One region of the Paenibacillus sp. FSL H8-0548 genome, then DNA from elsewhere that is predicted to be linked to it. Evidence: riboswitches for the same ligand, from Rfam matches in the RefSeq annotation. Region 1 holds a riboswitch; each other region holds the start of a gene.
The links. A riboswitch is a leader RNA that binds a small molecule or an ion and turns the genes downstream of it on or off. The one in region 1 is predicted to bind cyclic di-GMP.

Region 1 (3,259 bases):
CCGGAGACAAGCCTGTTTCCTCGATAATTTGATCAATCGAAATCAATATATTTTGCTTGAGCAGCTGTTGTACCGAAAAATTAACCGACACGGTAATCGGTGCCAAGCCCATTGCCTGCCAACGCTTGTTCTGCATGCAAGCCTCACGCAGCACCCATTCACCTATCGGAACGATGAGTCCCGTCTCCTCTGCGATCGGTATGAATTCTGTTGGCGACACCAACCCCCAATCCGGATGATTCCAGCGGAGCAGTGCCTCTACACCGACAATTTCCATCGATTCCGTATGTACACGAGGCATATAGTCGAGAAACAGCTCTCCTCTCCCGAGCGCTTTACGCAAATCATTGCTGAGCGAGAACAATTTAAATGTTTGTACACTTAATGAAGAAGAGTAACATTGAAACTGATCTCTTCCTCTCGATTTGGCAAAATAAAGGGCGGCATCTCCGTTTTTCATCAACGACTCTACGGTGCTCCCGTCGTCAGGTGATTGACAGATGCCAATACTCGCCGTTACATTCAGCTCATACCCTTCTATCACAAATTGATTTTTAATCAAATCAATGATTTTATTAGAGCTCTTGGTAATATCGCTTTGCTGCTGCAGATTAGATAGGATGATAGCAAACTCATCTCCGCCAAGCCGGAACACTTCCTGTCCGCTGCCAAGATTATTCCTCAGCCTGTCAGCGATTTGTTTGAGCAGCTCATCCCCTATCGGATGCCCCAGCGTATCATTCACATATTTGAAGCGATCCAGATCGATGAGCATTACCGCCAGTTTTTGTTTATAGTACGCATTCACGATTAGCAGCTTGTTCAACTGCTCTTCAAACCTTCGTCGATTCGGCAGCTCTGTTAAATAGTCGTGATACGCCAAAAATTGGTTTAGTTCCTCCGCTTTGCTCCGTTCTGTAATATCCAGGACAATGCCTACAATTGCTTTCTCTCCTAAATGAGAGACACGATTGTAATGCACCTCACAGTGTATAATCGTTCCGTCCTGCTTATATGCCCGATGGCAAAAATTAGGTATCGATTCCCCTTCATTGAGCTTCATGACCTGACTTAAGACTGCTTCACGATCCTTATGATAGACGATTCCCCCGACATCCATACCGATTAATGTATCGTAACCAAGCATCTTATTCAGCTGCTCATTTGTATAGACAAAGCAAGACCCTTGTGCGACAAATATGCCGACGATAGATTGCTCCAATATACTCCGATATTTGAGCTCAGCTTCTGTAAGGGATTGTTCAATCCTCTTTTTCTGCGTAATGTCCTTAGCGATACCATATATACCAATTAGCTCATTATTAATAATAATCGGTATACTGGTCACATTAAGCTCGACCGTTTGTCCGCTTTTAGTTATACCTGTCGTATCGTAATTTTGAGGTACAAGTGTTTTGACTGTTTTCTCAATATAATGAATCGCTAAATCCATACTTTCCTGTTCGATAATACGATAGAAATTACATTCGAGAACCTCGTCCTGAGTGTAGCCAAACATTTTCTCAAGTGATGAATTGCATGACATAAACTGGCCATCTAGGTTAAACGAAAAAACCGCGTCAGGATTATTTTCAAATATTGATTTATAATGCTGCAAAACTTCATTCTCCGTCTGATCCTGAACTGTACCGATAGTCATCACAATTTCATTGTCATCACCGAGAATAAACGAAGTATTTGCTACCACAAGTCTCACTTCACCGCTTGGACGAACGATGCGATACTTGCTAATATCCTCTGATTTTGATGCTTGCGATGCAAGAAGCTGCCGCGCCACACGCTCGCGATCTTCAGGATGAACAAAGTTAAATAATTGATCCTGCTTCAATATAAAATCAGAGCTCATGCCATAAATGGCGAACATTTGGTTGGACCATGACGTTTTTTCCGAAGTATGGTCATACGCCCAAAATCCTAAATTAGCTGCCTTTTGAACAATATCAAATTTAGTCATATTGTCAGTAAAATGTTTAATTTCTAGTTCCATTGTCTAATATCCCTTATCCCTTCCTAATATTGCAGATGAGGTAACTTGATGTTATAAGGAAGAGGATATTAAACGATTATCACTCAGCCTTTTGGCAACCCAGCCACCTTTGGAAACTTCCTTTAGGCCTGTTGGCTTTGCGTCATTGTCTTTCGACAACTTTGCTTTTTTCTAGGACTATTTACTTATACCAGTATTTCATAAAATGCTTATATATTCCATCATGAAATTAGCAAAACCAGTGATATTCGGTTCAATTACAATCTCGGGTCAATTTCCTTCTCTCTAGCCACCTCGAATAGGAGATTAGCAACAGCCGATTGGTAAGCTTCATTTTCCGGTGATATGTTAGAAAACGGCACTTCCAGCATGATCTGTCCCAATCGATGCTCATTTATTGATGTGCGAAGCTTCATGTTAATGCTCTTCTGCTTGATCAGCTTCTGGTACTTATGCGGAAAGCGATAATCATAACCATAAATAATGGACATATAGCTTGCATTTCGCACCTTCATATAAGGAACGGCTTCCGGGACTATTTGCTCAGGCTTAATGACAACACCCTCCATATGATTATCTATCGTGAGCGCTCGAAAGTATTGCTCTGCCTGGTCATAGCTCTCTGTATTCATCAGATCCAGCTTAATAAACGAATCATCGCTGAGGAAACGATACATCTCTGATGTGCACCAATCCGGCAATGCTTCACTTCCATCACGATATATCATTTTGAGCAGCGAAAACGGCTTATACTGAAGTTCGCCTGCTTCTGCATAGAGCTCTAGCTGCTTCTTGTACGTTACATAGGCTTCAATATGCTCGTCTAGAGGTCTATGCTTCTCCAACATCGTATGAACATGTTTATAGTTCTGATAAATGGTTAAGCCATGTTTTTCATTCAGCTCCCCTTTGCTAAGGTGGAATTGATCCCGCTCAAAGCCGCTTTCCTTATAATTATCCACAAGCTTATTGAACGCTTCATCGAAGCCATTCGCCTGCAAGAAGGCCAGCTCCGTCTTTAACGCCTGCTCAATGGGCTTGAACTGCTTGTCAATGAGACCTTCTCCGAGCGCTTGCCATGGAAGCAGCTCACCATCGAGCAGCAGCATCGCAATGTCGTTTTCCTTCATATAGCCGCCAAACCTATTCAGCAGCTTCTCGTACACTGGAGTTAGATCCAGCTTGTTAATTTCGTAGCCATTGCGGCTAACTGCGAAGCATTGGTCTAACTCGGCATGCAAATAAACATTG
Region 2 (3,259 bases), 1.1 Mb from region 1:
ACCAAGGGTATTGAAACCCCTAACACCTAGCATTCATCGTTTACGGCGTGGACTACCAGGGTATCTAATCCTGTTTGCTCCCCACGCTTTCGCGCCTCAGCGTCAGTTACAGCCCAGAAAGTCGCCTTCGCCACTGGTGTTCCTCCACATCTCTACGCATTTCACCGCTACACGTGGAATTCCACTTTCCTCTTCTGTACTCAAGCTTTGCAGTTTCCATTGCGACTTGGGGTTGAGCCCCAAGTTTAAACAACAGACTTACAAGGCCGCCTGCGCGCGCTTTACGCCCAATAATTCCGGACAACGCTTGCCCCCTACGTATTACCGCGGCTGCTGGCACGTAGTTAGCCGGGGCTTTCTTCTCAGGTACCGTCACCTTGGGAGCAGTTACTATCCCAAGCGTTCTTCCCTGGCAACAGAGCTTTACGATCCGAAAACCTTCATCACTCACGCGGCGTTGCTCCGTCAGACTTTCGTCCATTGCGGAAGATTCCCTACTGCTGCCTCCCGTAGGAGTCTGGGCCGTGTCTCAGTCCCAGTGTGGCCGATCACCCTCTCAGGTCGGCTACGCATCGTCGCCTTGGTGAGCCGTTACCTCACCAACTAGCTAATGCGCCGCGGGTCCATCTTTAAGTGATAGATTGCTCCATCTTTCCCGGCTCGATCATGCGATCAAGCCGCGTATCCGGTATTAGCATTCGTTTCCGAATGTTATCCCAGTCTTAAAGGCAGGTTACCCACGTGTTACTCACCCGTCCGCCGCTAAGTATCAGAGATGCAAGCATCTCATCAACTCCGCTCGACTTGCATGTATTAGGCACGCCGCCAGCGTTCGTCCTGAGCCAGGATCAAACTCTCCATTTTGGTGTTTGAAATGCTCATTACTTTTTTATCGCTTTTTCGCTTATCCCGAGGGATTTGCGAGGCAGTTATTACTCGTTGTTCAGTTTTCAAAGAACAATGTTCTCTTTCGTGTCATCCGCTAATGTCTCGCAGCGACAAGAAATAATATATCACGAGTGCCTATGTGAATGCAAGTCTTTTTTATAAAACATTTAAAAATAATGAATACAACATGTTTCATCCCAATAATACCCTCAATATCACATCATCGTGTACTTCAGCATTCCATCCTTACATCGCACATCCTGCTGCCTGTCGGTACACAAAGAAACGGGCCTGCGTATGAACGCAAGCCCGTTTCTTTGTGTGTATTAATATTCCTTAGCGATCGTATACTTCGATGCATCCTTGATTAGATCCATCTTCTTATTGCTGTTCTTGTATCCAGCATCTACAGTCGTATCGATAGTAACCCATTTGCCATCGAGATAAACCTGATTCCAAGCATGATAAACATCTACATAGCTCGAATCGCCCATCAATAGCTTAGTCGGGATTCCCACACTTCGGAGCATGCCAGCAAACAATGATGCATATCCGTAGCAAATGTCTTTTTGTGCTTTAAACGTACGATCGATGTTGGGTAGGTAATCGACCGATAAGCTCTCAGCCAATTTATTATCATATTTAATGTTAGTTATGATGTAGTCGTAGATAGCTTTCACTTTATCTGCATCGGTTTTTTTGTTCTTCGTTAATTCTTTAGCTTTAATGACTGCGCTGCTTGTGCTTGTCCAATCAATATTTTGAATCGAGTTCAGATACAGAACATTACTATCCTTCAAGTTCAAAACTACGGTTTCTTTCTTTAGCTGTTTATATTTATTACCTGTGGTATTCTCGAGCAGCGATATTGTATATTCACCATTTCCAAGCTGCAATGGAAAGCTTTCACTTTTCTTGCCCGCTGTAATGTTATAGGTATAATTCGATTTGCCTTTAGCAATGAGCAGCTTCGTTGTTACTTTTGTATTCGCTGCATATTCTACTGAAACAATCCCAGCGCTAAGCTTGTCCTTATTTAGCCAGTTATCAGTACTATTTCCGCTTGCCTCTGCAGTGGTAACATTAATCGATGCAAAGAGGACAAATGCTGCAATTAACACCATTAGTTTACGCATTCAAAACTCTCCCTTCGGTAGCTGGCTGCCATCTTCAGAAGGCCCTTTAGCTTTGCGTCCCTACCTTTCGATAGGTTTGCCATTATCGTGTGAAGCTTTATTAAAGGTAAACTACTTAATAAACAAAAAAAAAGCATGTCCATTCGGTAGCTGGCTGCCATCTTTCAGAAGGCCCTTTAGCTTTGCGTCACTGCCTTTCGACAGCTTTGCCATTATCGTGTAAAGCTTTAATAGTTATATTCTACCATGACAATCTATTAAAACAATAGCCTACTCACATAAAACATTAGTAATTTGCTAGATTTTAAGCTTTGATGCCACAAAAGCTCAAAAAAAAGAACCGCCTGCAGCAATTGCCAGGCGGTTCGACGATTATAGACTTATTGTCAGAAGAACTATTCGTCTCTCATATGAGGGAACAACAGTACGTCACGTATCGATGGTGAGTCTGTCAGCAGCATAATCAAACGATCAATACCGATGCCAAGCCCGCCGGTTGGCGGCATGCCGTATTCTAGCGCGCGGATAAAATCCTCGTCCATTTCATGCGCTTCATCATTGCCATGCTCACGCTCAAGCAGCTGTGATTCAAAACGCTCGCGCTGGTCGATCGGATCATTAAGCTCAGTAAAAGCGTTCGCATGCTCACGAGCTACGATAAACAGCTCGAAACGGTCCGTGAACCGCGGGTCTGCCTCGCTCTTCTTAGCTAGCGGAGAGATCGCAACTGGATGACCGGTAACAAAGGTTGGCTGAATAAGGGTATGCTCGCCAAACTGCTCAAAGAATGCATTAAGAATATGACCGAATGTCATATGAGGCTCTACAGCAACCTTGTGCTCCTTCGCTAAACGATGTGCTTCCTCATCGCTCATCTCAACACCAAAATCAACGCCTGTCAATTCTTTAACAAGCTCCACCATAGAAACACGACGCCACTGCGGAGTCAGATCAATTTCTTGACCTTGGTATGTGATTTTCGTTGAGCCCAGCACCTCTTGTGCAATATGTGCGATGACATTTTCTGTGAGTGCCATAATATCCTTGTAATCGGCATAGGCCTCATACAGCTCTATCATTGTAAATTCAGGGTTATGACGTGTAGACATCCCCTCGTTCCGATATACGCGGCCAATCTCATATACCTTCTCCATGCCGCCTACGATAAGCCGTTTCAAATGAAGCTCAATCGCAATACGCATGTAGAGCTGCATATCGAGTGCATTGTGATGGGT
Region 3 (3,259 bases), 1.7 Mb from region 1:
ACCAGCAGCTCGCATTCCCGGCTCCGCCCCATCCCAATGCACGCCGTGCAATAGGCGCAAACCCGCCCGCACGCAGCACATGCCGTGCGGTGCAGCTTCGCCTCGCCACTCCCGCAGCGCAAGCAGCTGCACTCGCGCCTGCGGCGCCTCAACCCGTCCACTCGCACGCCCGCTTCAGCGGCGACTGATCCGCCAAGGCGCACCCGCCCGAGCAGCGCAGCAAGCTGGAGCACTGCGCTCCAGCTTGCCGCGGCACCGGGTCCCCCTGCGCCAGTGAGCAGGGCGTGCGCCTCGCTGCGCAATAGCGCACGTCCCTGCAATACATCCGCGGCAAGCTCCGCCCATGCCGCGACCAGGCCCAGCGTGCTTACGCTGAGCATAGGCCCTTTCATTGCATATGTTTCTCTAGATCTGCCTTCATTTTCTCCATACCAGCTCGCTGCATTCGCTCTTTCCCTCAGCTCACTATAACTACCCGCTAAACTCGTCCTTTTCTCACTCAGTCCAATCACACCGATCCCGCTCTTTCCCTCCTTCTGCTCCCCATACCTTTCCGCTGCACTTCTCCTTTTCTCCCGCTCCCAGACCACACCTAATCGAAGCAAGCCTTCTCTATCCCACTCCGCAGTCCGTACAGGATGGATTCTCCTTTGCCACCGCCACTTCCAGCGTGCTGCCTGTCCATTTTCCGCTTCAAGCTTTGCCTCCCGAGTACAGGCAAGCAGCAGCTCAATCGCTCCTACACAATCAACAACTGCCTGCCTCTCTTTCCAAACTCCACTCCCGCTCCTCATTGCAATATCCCATAGCTCCACTGCGCGAGAGGCATCAGAAAGCGGAAGCTCCTCCAGCAGCAGCCAGCCTGAATGAGCAAGCTCACCATTTAAGCAGCCGGCCTCTTCGAAATGCCCATTCATCCAATAATGCTTATCCACCTCAGAGTTGATGGTCAGCCTAGCTTTCCATTGCTTGCGCACCTCTACGATATACACTTGAACCCTCATCCTAATTCGCCCCCGATCGCTTGTCAGTATCGAGCACACTGAGCATAACGACCAACGGCTGCATAAACGAAAAGAAACACACTCATCGACGCAGCCTGCGTTATGGAGTGTGCTTCACTCTTTGTATGAAATTACCATAATCATATACTAAAATGGCATTTTCGACAAATCTGACGGATTTTGCAAATCAATTAATACCGCATGATCCGCTTGCGAAACGATGCCCTCAGCCTGCAGCAGCCACAAAAGCTGGGTCCCCTCTATCCCCTTCATTTGTGAGCGCTTACTATCATCATTTTCTGTCATTTGTATTTGCTTTTTAGGGTGAACGTTAACCTCCCGGCCTCCTCTAGCCAAACGGTCAACCATTGCTCGCGTCTCTTCTGAGACACCATGATCAACAATGGTCAAACGCACATTTCGACCCATTCTGCGTGAAAATGAAAATAACGAACGTACGTACCACTCCAAATTTCTCTGCCGATCGTCCGCTACGAGCACATAATGCTGGCTGGAACGCTGCCTTCCACGCCAAATTCGATACGCCAGATGCACGAATAATGCAGCCAGAACATAGCAGCCAATGACTAATAATAGAAGCTCAAGCATAGCGGCCACCTCCTCTTTGTGACACTATATGCTGAGATGAGCCCACTGGTTACCCACCTGAGGGACAAGACGACAAAATGCACCAAAAGCCAAACAGCAGCCCGCTTTTACCGAATCATAATAGTCAAAATACGACAAAGAAACACCCTTGAGCAATTTACAATATATGTTATCATTTTACTATATCCTTGTAGTTGTATGATGGTGAGCATAATGATCGAGGGAGAAGGTGGACTTTACTTATCCATAACTACCAGGGAAGCGATGAAATATAATCTGCATTTGGACACTTGGATTATATGGAGCTAGTAGTGTAACCGGCCCTCTTAGAACCACACTACCTATCTAAGAGGAGAGTGCTTAATGTATTATTGGAAAAAACGGGTTTCTGTAAGTTTATCCATTTTATTAATTCTTTCATTAGCGCTTGGCTCACTGGTCATGGCGGATGCAGGAAGCAGCGGAGGCTCGGCCACAACCGACCCGATTATCGAAAATAGCTGTCAGCAATATTCAGACGACAAAATAAATGTGGAAGCAACTAACGCAAGCATCGTAGACAATGGTGACGGCACAGCAACAGCAACCTTCAAAACCAAGCTCGATTGTGTGAGAGTAAGCTTTTCCTCCTATGCGGCCCCCGAGGATTGGACTCTTGGCCCAAATGAAACTACAATTCCCTACCTCTTGCAGACGCACTTTAACGGCAAGACGATTGAATATCCGAAAGCTGGGAGCCATTCGATCACGATTAATATCCCAAAATGCCTCCCTTATCAATTAGATATCTACAGCGGCAAAGAGCTTATCACATTAGGTGTGGGTGCTCATGGCGATAAAATTTTAGGCTGGAAGCTTAAGCTTACCAACACCTGTAAAGGAAATATCACAATTAATAAATTCTTGAACCATGTAGACGGAGCACCACATGCCGGTATTACCTTCGAGCTCTGGAAAAATGACGTTTTATACACTACCGGAGCAACGGACGTCAATGGAGTTCTACAATTCAATGATCTTCCGATTGGAAACTACGTATTAAAAGAGCAAACCTTGAACGGCTTCACTACAGATCTGGCGATAACCGAGCAAATAGCAGTCACCATGGATTCCTCAAAGCTAAAAGTCGTCATCAACACCCCTAAGCTAAAATTAGAAGCCGCTTGCTCTGCCGATCCAAATCAAACAAGAAACTGGACTGTCATCAACGAGAGCGATATTGAAGTTCCTTACACATGGGATATTACAGGCTCACCTCAAACGGGTGGAGGAACTGTTGCAGGAGCAGCCTCAACTCCAATTATTTCTACCGCCGAAATAACCGATCCAATCGCTCCAAATACTTTAAATCTTCACTGGGGGAGTGATAAAACGATATCCCTTGTGAACAGTGGCGAGTTATGCCCTACGCCAACACCAACAACACCGCCAAGTCCTACACCTACAACAGAGACCTCTCCCACACCTACGATAAGCACCACACCTACAACGGAGACCTCTCCTACACCTACGACAGGCTCTACACCTACAACAGTGACTTCTCCTACACCTACGACAAACACTACGCCTACAACGGAGACCTCTCCTGCACCTACGACAAGTACTGCGCCTTCAGAAACACCAGATGTATTAATTGATCTAGAGGA

Region 2: it holds a riboswitch for cyclic di-GMP, as region 1 does, so the genes downstream of both, MHI37_RS00425 (transglutaminase-like domain-containing protein) here and MHI37_RS05040 (EAL domain-containing protein) in region 1, are expected to answer to the same signal.
Region 3: it holds a riboswitch for cyclic di-GMP, as region 1 does, so the genes downstream of both, MHI37_RS28935 (SpaA isopeptide-forming pilin-related protein) here and MHI37_RS05040 (EAL domain-containing protein) in region 1, are expected to answer to the same signal.

Annotation. Positions count from the first base shown of each region.
Region 1 is NZ_CP152049.1:1,215,343-1,218,601, reverse strand. Features, by position in the region: gene MHI37_RS05040 (EAL domain-containing protein) at 1-2,008, opposite strand, end outside; cyclic di-GMP riboswitch class I at 2,099-2,184, opposite strand; gene MHI37_RS05035 (metallophosphoesterase) at 2,266-3,259, opposite strand, start outside.
Region 2 is NZ_CP152049.1:87,931-91,189, reverse strand. Features, by position in the region: rRNA gene MHI37_RS00430 (16S ribosomal RNA) at 1-864, opposite strand, end outside; gene MHI37_RS00425 (transglutaminase-like domain-containing protein) at 1,215-2,024, opposite strand; cyclic di-GMP riboswitch class I at 2,038-2,115, opposite strand; cyclic di-GMP riboswitch class I at 2,167-2,245, opposite strand; gene lysS (lysine--tRNA ligase) at 2,420-3,259, opposite strand, start outside.
Region 3 is NZ_CP152049.1:6,855,020-6,858,278, forward strand. Features, by position in the region: gene MHI37_RS28925 (helicase-related protein) at 1-1,004, opposite strand, end outside; gene MHI37_RS28930 (hypothetical protein) at 1,152-1,613, opposite strand; cyclic di-GMP riboswitch class II at 1,862-1,945, shown strand; gene MHI37_RS28935 (SpaA isopeptide-forming pilin-related protein) at 1,977-3,259, shown strand, end outside.